Regions from separate parts of the Vibrio sp. YIC-376 genome, predicted to be linked through region 3. Evidence: predicted binding sites of a transcription regulator. Region 3 holds the regulator's gene; each other region holds the start of a gene.
The links. The regulator MetJ, encoded in region 3, represses methionine synthesis genes. The targets are predictions, from matches to a motif close to TTAGACNTNTANANGTCTAA.
Positions count from the first base shown of each region.

Region 1: WJM94_RS13220 (MetQ/NlpA family ABC transporter substrate-binding protein) is a predicted target of MetJ. The motif match lies at 1,047-1,066, and genes of this name have one in related genera.
Region 2: metE (5-methyltetrahydropteroyltriglutamate--homocysteine S-methyltransferase) is a predicted target of MetJ. The motif match lies at 1,249-1,268, and genes of this name have one in related genera.

Region 1 covers NZ_JBBWFK010000006.1:187,169-190,452, forward strand. Annotated here, with positions in the region: gene WJM94_RS13210 (FMN-binding protein) at 1-102, shown strand, start outside; gene WJM94_RS13215 (DUF2799 domain-containing protein) at 482-868, opposite strand; gene WJM94_RS13220 (MetQ/NlpA family ABC transporter substrate-binding protein) at 1,094-1,897, shown strand; gene WJM94_RS13225 (D-fructose-6-phosphate amidotransferase) at 2,038-2,328, opposite strand; gene WJM94_RS13230 (DUF4382 domain-containing protein) at 2,641-3,284, shown strand, end outside.
Region 2 covers NZ_JBBWFK010000008.1:97,679-100,962, reverse strand. Annotated here, with positions in the region: gene WJM94_RS16045 (DUF4250 domain-containing protein) at 17-217, shown strand; gene WJM94_RS16040 (LysR substrate-binding domain-containing protein) at 273-1,184, opposite strand; gene metE (5-methyltetrahydropteroyltriglutamate--homocysteine S-methyltransferase) at 1,443-3,284, shown strand, end outside.
Region 3 covers NZ_JBBWFK010000021.1:47,459-50,742, reverse strand. Annotated here, with positions in the region: gene bfr (bacterioferritin) at 1-204, shown strand, start outside; gene WJM94_RS22705 (malic enzyme-like NAD(P)-binding protein) at 414-1,691, shown strand; gene metJ (met regulon transcriptional regulator MetJ) at 1,807-2,127, opposite strand; gene WJM94_RS22695 (O-succinylhomoserine (thiol)-lyase) at 2,351-3,284, shown strand, end outside.

The DNA of each region.
Region 1 (3,284 bases), on a different contig from region 3:
ACCTCGCTGGAGGCACGTAATAAAACACTGAAACGGTATCAGCGTATACCGGTAAGGAACATTCCCCATGACCAAACACGGCAAAAAAACAGCTCGCACTGAGCCCATTATCACTGGAATACTGTTAAGCCTGACCTGCGGTTTAATTATTGCTTTCTGTCTGTCTCAGTTGATGGAACACCTTCCCTGGTAACCCACAATTTTATTGGCTGACCAGACAGATGAACGGCCAATAGAATCCGTTCATCTGTCACGTAAAACACCGGGGCAATCTCCCGGGAAGGCATCAGAAAAAATAAGGCCACGCCCCCAACGATAAGAACGAAGAGTCCGCGAATAAAGATTGGTACCCTATAGGAGCCACCAATTGTAAAAGGCGTAGCAGGTTCTTACCTCCTACGCCTTTTTGCAGTTAGCAATTGTGGTTCAGTTAAGAATCCAACAGAAACACTCTTCAAACTAACATGTTAGAAAGCGCCGCCTAATCGCTATATTCAAATAACATTGCTTCCATCGCTAATGAATCAGAATACGCAGCCTGCCATTTTTCTACCGCTAGGTCTTCAAACTCTGTATTAGCACATTGTCCACGATAGCGAATGCCATAACTACCCTGTTCGTACGCGCTGTCTGGTGAACAATAGCTAGATATTCCCGTTACATAGCCTTGCTTATACTGCTGGAATCCTTCTTCTCCTATATCACTTAGCGTTACAAGTTCAACCCTTGCTCGCTGATGATAGCCTTGCTGACCATCTAGCAAACCAACACTGTACCACTCGCCAGATTGCGCCAGCATAGATTGTTCTGAAATTGATGAGCACCCAATCAGGATATAGCTCAACAAAATTATGAGTGGAAATTTCACTGTAACCTCCCTGTACCAACTATTTATAAGATGTTTCGGACGACCCAAATTGAGTATAGAACATGGTGTGCTGCTGGAACTATGACTGGGAAACAAATATCGATTCCATTGAATATGTTGGAGGCAGCATGATATACACCGTAATCAAAATATTGACGCTATTTTTAATCATGCTAGAGTAGCCGTATAGACGTCTAAAGTTTAGTAAGTATAAATGGAGTTATCATGAAAAGTTTTCGTCACATTAAGCAGTTGCCTTTAATTCTTATGGCAGCACTTAGCTTAACGGCTTGTGGGCAAAAAGAAGATTCAGTCATTAAAGTTGGCGCAACGGTAGGCCCTCACGCGCAAGTTGTGGAGGCTGTCGCCAAAGCAGCCGCTAAACAAGGCCTGAAAGTAGAAGTTGTAGAATTCTCTGATTACGTTACGCCAAACGCAGCTTTAAGCGATGGAAGTATCGATATCAACAGCTATCAGCACCAGCCATTTTTAGACAACTTCAACAACAGTCATAACTCTCACTTGGTTTCTATCGGCAAATCTATTCTGATGCGCATGGGCATATACTCAAACAAGTACCACTCTCTTGATGCACTGCCTGATAATGCGCGTATCGCGATCCCGAATGATCCAACCAACGGTGGCCGTGGTCTTCTGCTGCTTTCGGATGCAGGCTTAATTAAATTAAAACAAGGTGTTGGTCATAAAGCTGCGTTGACAGACATCACTGAAAACCCGAAAGGTTTTGAGTTCATTGAAGTAGACGCTGCTCAGCTGCCAAGAACGTTAGATGATGTGGATGCCGCAGCTATTACCATGAACTACGTGATGTCATCGGGGCTTGATCCAAAGAAACAGGGTATCTACCTAGAGTCTAAAGAAGCGCCTCTTGCCGTTATGGTTATTGCGACTCGCGAAGCAGATAAAAATAAAGAAGAATACAAAAAGTTTGTTTCTATCTACCAGTCTCAGGAGATTCGTGACTTTTTGAATGAAACATTTAAGGGCACGATTGAGCCAGCGTTTTAACCATTAGAAGCAAAATGGCGCTTTACTAACCTGGCATCACTCTCGCTAGTCAGGTGGGCGGTAATATTGAAAAAGGCTCGTGGAAACATCCATGAGCCTTTGTTGTTATAGATCACTAAAGAATTGCCTCGCAGAATGGACTAAACGTGCCCCGCACTTTCTCGGCGCTCCGCTTCCAGTCTCCTCTCAAGGTATTGTTGGGTCGCTAAAACCAAATCAGGGCGATTGATAAGTTTCCAGAGAAAGTATGGCGGGATAAAGAAAATAACAAAATAAAACGACTCACTAAAAAATACCGCCGCGATAGAACTCTGATGCTCAAAAAATGCTGTTAGGGCAAAAAGATCCAGCATTACACCCAATACTCCGAAAACCACACAAACCACAATGGTTAATCCCAATAGCTCTCTTATGAAATACTTATATGCCATGGTACTAATTCCTTCTAGTAGTCGGTCAGATCAACATACTCCCCTAACCACCCTTGTAGCTTGATTATCATCAAGATCCGCTCAATACAGATAAGAACATAGTTTTATAACGCGCTGTCCCGTTAAACAAAATAGCTATAAGCAACGTGTCTCATTACTGCATTTATCGAGTGGAGAATGACGACCATTTACATGTGTATATTTGTCAAACAATAAGAAAGATTTACTCCTTCATTACTCTGAAATGACATTCTTTCTCTCTTTTAAGACTAACCTTTTAGACTCATTAGCAGTGTGAACAAAAGAGGCAATATGAAAAATTACACCTACCCTCTACTTGCGATCTCAGGTGGTCTTTTACTGACTGGCTGTAATGGCGGTGACTCTTCATCTAATACAGAAGCAGCTACTTTTTCTCTAGCGGTTTCCGATGCTCCTGTAGACGATGCGAACAAAGTCGTTTTGGCTTTTGAAGATGTAGTTTTAATCCCTTTCGATCCTGAAACAGGCGAAAAAACTGGCGATGCTATCATTATGAACGTCAGTGAAGACGGCGATTTACGTCAAGTAGACTTGATGCAATACCAAGGCAGCAACGCAGAAACCATTATCAGTGAGCAAACTATTGCACCGGGTGACTACGCAATGTGTCTGTACGCTAAAGATGGTACTCAACTGAATGACACATCGCTTTCTTACGTAGAAAAAACGGACGGTACAGTGAAAGGCCTCGTTGTGAACAGCAAAGGCAGCTGTTATGGCACTAAACCAGATACCAGCGATCAAGGCCGCTTGAAGTTCTCTCAGAAAGGTCAGTACGTGAAAGTACACACAGGCTACAACAGCTACATCGTTGAGTTTGATTTGCGTAAAGGTCTGGCAGATCCAACGGGTCAGGACCACATGAACATGAACTCTAACGCGGTAAGCTTAGTGAACGCATCTGAGGCTGGCCA
Region 2 (3,284 bases), on a different contig from region 3:
GAAGAGGAGTGTCGCGATGGATTTAAGCAATGTAGGTAATCTGGATAGCATTATTTTATTAGGCATCGTCAACGAAAAACTACGCTTAGAGTGTGACAGTTTTGACGAATTGGTCTCGACATATGAGATGGATACAGAGTCGGTAGTAGGCAAGCTTGATATGCTTGGCTACCAATACGACCCTCTCACCAATCAATTTAAATCTTACGAACGCTAGTTAAATCTAACGAAAGCTCGAGTTCGCTACGCAGTCTGGTAATCTCCACGAAGCGTCAAGCCATCTTGATTCCGTCAAGGTGGCTTTTGCATTGCTGTTTTGCAGTTGCAAAGAATGCCTGTAAATAACGCTTATCCTTCTCCGAGTTTCGAACAGCAGCAAACAGGCGGCGCCATAATCCTTTGCCAAAAGGCTTACTGGTGATCAATCCCTGACGTGAAAACTCTGATATTGCCCAATTTGGTAACGCTGCAACCCCTAATCCCGCCGATACCATTTGCACCAGCATCAACGTATTGTCAGCTTGTTTCCATTTTGCTGGTTCGACGCCAGCTGGCTGTAAGAAGTGTTTTACCACATCTAACCGCTGTTTCTGCACGGGATAAGACAACATGGTTTGATCTGCCAGATCGAGTGGCTCGATGATCGCCTTGTCTGCTAGTGGATGGCTGGTGGAAGTGATCAAGCGCATTTCAAAATCAAACAGGGGCTCATAATGTACTTCCGAGCGAGGCTGAATATCGGATGTTATGACAAGGTCAAGCTCCCCGGCGAGCAGGGCAGGTAAAGGTTCAAATCCAAAACCAGAAGAGAAGTCCAGTGTCACACTTGGCCACGCCAGCTGATACTCCCTCAATGCAGGCATCAGCCACTGGAAGCAGGAATGGCACTCAATAGCCATGTGTAATCTGCCGTTGACGTCTTCTTTCAAACTGGCCAGTTCATTTTCTGCTCTTGCCAGTTTAGGCAAAATTTCTTCTGCCAGACGCAACAGAATCTCTCCTTCAGAGGTGAACTTTACCGGTCGGGTTTTTCTAAGGAATAACTGCCCGCCAATCCGCGATTCGAGATCTTTAATTTGGTGCGAAAGAGCCGATTGAGTCAAATGCAATGCGGTTGCGGTTGCCGTCAATGAGCCTGTATCTCGAAGCGAGGTAATGGTACGCAAATGTTTTAGCTCTATCATGAATCTCTTTCATCCTTTCTAGCTCGTCATGAACTTTACTAACTTAACCATAAAACATGGATATGTAAACGTCTAGACGTCTATTTATTTAAGAAATTGATTTAGTAGAAGGTTACGTTATGAATTTTTTTAATAAACAAGTTGAATATTTGGATGTTGTTCAATTTGTTCTGTAGAGAGATAGTTTAGCCATCCAGACATCTTAGTGATTAAGTGCAAGATGCTCTGACCCAAACAAATTGAAGAAGGAATCTGGAAATGGCTACAACAACGCACATACTTGGCTACCCACGCATTGGGGAAAAACGTGAACTGAAATTTGCACTAGAAAAATACTGGCATGGAGAGATTGATCAAGCGCAGTTGAAACAGGTAGGTGCAGATTTGAGAGCGAAGAACTGGCAAGTACAATCGGACGCAGGTCTGAGCTTCGTCACTGCCGGCGATTTCGCATGGTACGATCACGTACTCACTACAACGCTGTTGTTGGGACACGTACCAAAACGCCATGCTAATGGTTTTCCTAATCTCGACACCCTGTTTAAAGTCGGCCGCGGTCAATCCCAGACCGTTTGCGACTGCGCTGGTACCGCCGCTTCTGATATGACGAAATGGTTCAATACTAACTACCATTACATCGTGCCAGAATTTAGTAAAGACGATACGTTTGAGGTGAGCTGGCCGCAGCTATTTGAAGAAGTGAACGAAGCGGTAAAAACAGGGAATCAAGTAAAGCCTGTGCTACTTGGTCCTGTGAGTTACCTTTATTTGGGTAAAGAAGTTGAAGACGATTTTGACCGTCTGACACTGCTACCAAGATTGCTGGCTGCGTATCAGGCGATTTTGGCAAAACTGGCCAGCCAAGGTGTGGAATGGGTTCAAATCGATGAGCCAATTTTATCTCTTCAACTTGAAAGTAAATGGGCTGATTCCTTTAAACTGGCGTATCAGGTAATCCGCAGTGACGTCAAAGTCCTGTTGACGACTTACTTTGATTCGGTAACAGATACTTTAAACAAAATTGTCGAGCTGCCCGTTGACGGCTTGCACATCGACCTTTCTGCGTCACCTGAACAGTTGGATGAAGTTGTCGCCAAGTTACCACAAGGTTGGGTTCTGTCTGCTGGCGTTATAAATGGACGTAACGTTTGGCGTTCAGACCTAGGCGCGCAGCTAGAACGTTTACAGCCTGTCAAAGAGCAGTTAGGTGATAAACTTTGGATCGCAAGTTCATGTTCTCTGCTACATAGCCCGGTCGACCTTGAGCTTGAACCGACGCTTAGCGAAGAAGTGAAAAGTTGGTTTGCCTTCGCCAAGCAGAAAGTTAAGGAAGTATCACTGTTAGGTAAAGCTTTGGATGGAGATCAAAACGCAATTTTGGCATGTGATACTTACAGCCAGCCGATCAAAGCGCGCAAAACAGCAACGCATGTTAATAAGCCTCAAGTACAGGCGCGTATCAATAGTATTACATCGTCACTTGCAGAGCGTAGTGCACCTTACGCAGAACGTGCGGCTCATCAGGCGGAAGTATTAGGCTTGCCTTTATTGCCTACCACAACAATCGGCTCCTTCCCTCAGACAGGTGAAATCCGAGTTCAGCGAAGTGCTTTCCGCGCCGGTCAGCTTTCTGAATCTGAATACATTCAAGCACTGAAAGGGCATATCGCTGATGCTGTTAAACGTCAGGAAGCGCTGGATCTGGATGTGTTAGTGCATGGTGAAGCTGAGCGTAACGATATGGTGGAGTACTTTGCAGAGAATCTGGCTGGTTTCCAAACCACTAAATTCGGCTGGGTACAGAGCTATGGCTCACGTTGTGTGAAACCAGCCATCGTTGTTGCGGATATTGAACGAGAAAAACCAATCACGGTTGAATGGTCTATCTATGCTCAGTCACTAACAAGTAAACAAATGAAAGGGATGTTAACCGGCCCTGTAACGATTCTGTGTTGGACATTCCCACGTGAAGACATCACGCGTCAGGAGATTGCACAACAGCTGGCATTAGCACTACGTGATGAAGTTTCTGACCTGCAAGATGCTGGCATAAATATCATCCAGATTGATGAGCCTGCGATACGTGAGGGGCTTCCACTC
Region 3 (3,284 bases):
AAATTGGAAATGGCCGCTATTCCGGATTTAAAAGATGCCATCGCGTATGCGGAAGATATCAGGGACTACGTCTCTCGCGATCTTTTCCAAGATATTCTCGAGGATGAAGAAGAGCATGTCGATTGGCTTGAAACTCAGCTTGGCCTGATTGAAATGTCGGGTATTGAAAATTATCTACAAGCACAGTACGTAGATGAAGAATAATCTTGGGCGTCTCAAGATTGTATTTATAAATCTTAACCTTATAGCAGAGCACCTGACTTAAAAGTTAGGTGCTTTTCATCATTATCTGGTCTAATCTCATTTTATTATCACTATTTTAAGGATTTTGCTCGCAATCTTACCTTTGAAGATTGACTTCTATCCTTTAGAATTTATTCCCCCTTACCTAAATATAAAAAAAGAGACCCCCCATGTCTGAAGACAATCGCCAAGCAGCAACTAGAGAAGAAGAACAGCGCCAACGAGCTCTTGACTACCATGCTTACCCGACCCCAGGGAAAATTGCAGTCGAGCTAACAAAACCGGCAGAAACCGCAGGCGATCTAGCTTTAGCTTACAGCCCTGGTGTTGCTGAGCCTGTGCGTGAAATCGCGCAAAATCCTGACAATGTGTATAAGTACACAGCGAAAGGTAACATGGTTGCCGTAATTTCTAACGGTACCGCTATTCTTGGTCTGGGTAACCTTGGCCCTCTTGCTTCTAAACCAGTAATGGAAGGTAAAGCGTTATTGTTTAAGCGTTTTGCTGGCCTTGATTCAATTGATATCGAAGTAAAACACCGCACGATCGACGAGTTCGTTAATACCGTTGCGAGCATTGCTGACACATTCGGTGGTATCAACCTAGAAGACATCAAAGCACCGGATTGTTTTGAGATTGAAAAGCGCCTTATCGAACGTTGTGACGTTCCTGTTTTCCATGATGATCAGCACGGCACAGCAATCGTAACGGCCGCAGGTATGCTGAATGCGATCGAGCTACAAGGCAAGAAACTAGAAGATTCCACAATCGTTTGTCTTGGTGCTGGTGCTGCGGCAGTAGCATGTATGGAGCTACTGATCAAATGTGGCGCAATGCGTGAAAAGATTTACATGCTGGATCGTAAGGGTGTGATTCATACTCGTCGTGATGATCTCAATGAGTACAAACAGCTATTCGCGAATAACACGGATAAGCGTACCCTGGAAGATGTTATCGAAGGTGCCGATCTGTTCCTTGGTGTTTCAGGTCCGAACCTACTTCCTGCAGAAGCTCTGAAACTGATGGCTGATAAGCCAATTGTTTTTGCGTGCTCTAACCCTGATCCAGAAATCAAGCCAGAGCTTGCACACGACGTTCGTAGTGACTTGATCATGGGTACTGGACGCAGTGATTACCCGAACCAGGTAAACAACGTGCTTTGCTTCCCATTCATCTTCCGTGGTGCTCTGGATGTACGTGCAAGTGAAATTAATGATGAAATGAAGCTTGCTGCTGTCGAAGCAATTCGTGAACTGGCGAAGGAACCAGTGCCAGAAGCAGTACTTAAAGCTGCTGGTGTGGATAAGCTTGAGTTTGGTACTGACTACATTATTCCTAAGCCAATGGACGCGCGTCTGTTGCCTCGTGTTGCAAAAGCAGTGGCTCAAGCTGCCGTTGACTCTGGTGTTGCTCGCATTGAGATGCCAGAAAACTACATGGCAGAGTAATTCTTCCGTCGTAAATGATGTACAAAAAATGGGACGCTATCGCGTCCCATTTTTTATGTCATTCTTTTAGTACTGGAAGCTGAACAACCGAGCGGTGTATTCAATTCAACCATAATTACTCGTCATCAAACGACTCGAACTCGATACCCATTGCTGTCATCAGCGCTTTTGCTTCTGTCGGAATATCGTCAGGGCGATCTTTACGAAGGTCTTCATCCGTAGGAAGCGGTTGTCCTGTGTACGCGTGCAGGAATGCTTCACATAGGAGTTCGCTGTTGGTAGCGTGGCGTAAATTATTGATCTGACGGCGAGTACGCTCATCAGTTAGCACTTTTAAAACTTTCAGCGGGATAGATACAGTGATTTTTTTTACTTGTTCGCTTTTCTTTCCATGCTCAGCATACGGGCTAATGTATTCGCCATTCCAGTCAGCCATTGCGTACCTTCATATTTGTAATAGGTTAAAAATAATAGAGGTGCTGATTTTAGCTGCATTTACTGCCATAAGCAAAGACATATAGACGTCTAGAAGTGTTGACGTCTCAAAATTTGACGAGTAAAGTGACAGGAACAGTAAGGGAGTGTGCAATTCATTGAATCTGAAATTTAGATATAGCGCATTCCTATTTAGAAGTCACCACCTGTGAAAGGATACACCCATGAGCATCCGCAAGCCTGCGACCATTGCTGTACGCACTGGTATCGAATCCGACACTCAATACCATGCTGTCGTTCCACCAATTTATCTATCGACAAACTATGGCTTTCCTGCATTTGGAGAAGTGCCTAAGTACGACTACACGCGCTCAGGTAACCCAAACCGTGGCTTGTTAGAAAGCGCTCTGTCTGAGCTGGAATCAGGAAAAGGAGCGGTGGTAACCAACTGCGGTACGTCTGCGCTGAACTTGTGGGTCTCTGCTTTCATCGGTCCTGACGATCTGATTGTTGCACCACATGACTGCTATGGTGGTACTTACCGTCTTTTCAATACTCGCGCCAACAAAGGTGACTTCAAAGTGCTGTTTGTTGATCAATCAGACGAGCAGGCGCTTGATGCAGCTTTAGCGCAAAAGCCAAAGCTTATCTTGATAGAAACACCGTCAAACCCTCTTGTTCGCGTCGTGGATATTGCTGCTGTATGTGAAAAGGCCAAGCAAGTCGGAGCCTTGGTTGCCGTAGACAATACCTTTTTGACACCTGTGTACCAAAAGCCATTAGATCTGGGTGCTGACTTCGTTATTCACTCTACAACGAAATACATCAATGGCCACTCGGACGTCATTGGTGGTGTGGTGATCACTAAGACGGAAGCGCATGCAGAAGAGCTGGCGTGGTGGGGTAACTGCATTGGTGCGACAGGCACGCCATTCGATAGTTACATGACGTTGAGAGGTATTCGTACGTTAGGCGCTCGTATGCGAGTGCATGAAGAGAGCTCAAAGCAGGTACTTGCATATCTGAAGCAACAATCGTTAGTAGCGAAAATTTATCACCCAAGTCTGCCTGAGCACCCAGGACACGAGATTGCGAAAAAGCAGCAATCAGGTTTTGGCTCGATGCTGAGTTTTGAGTTTGCTGGCTCATTTGAACAGC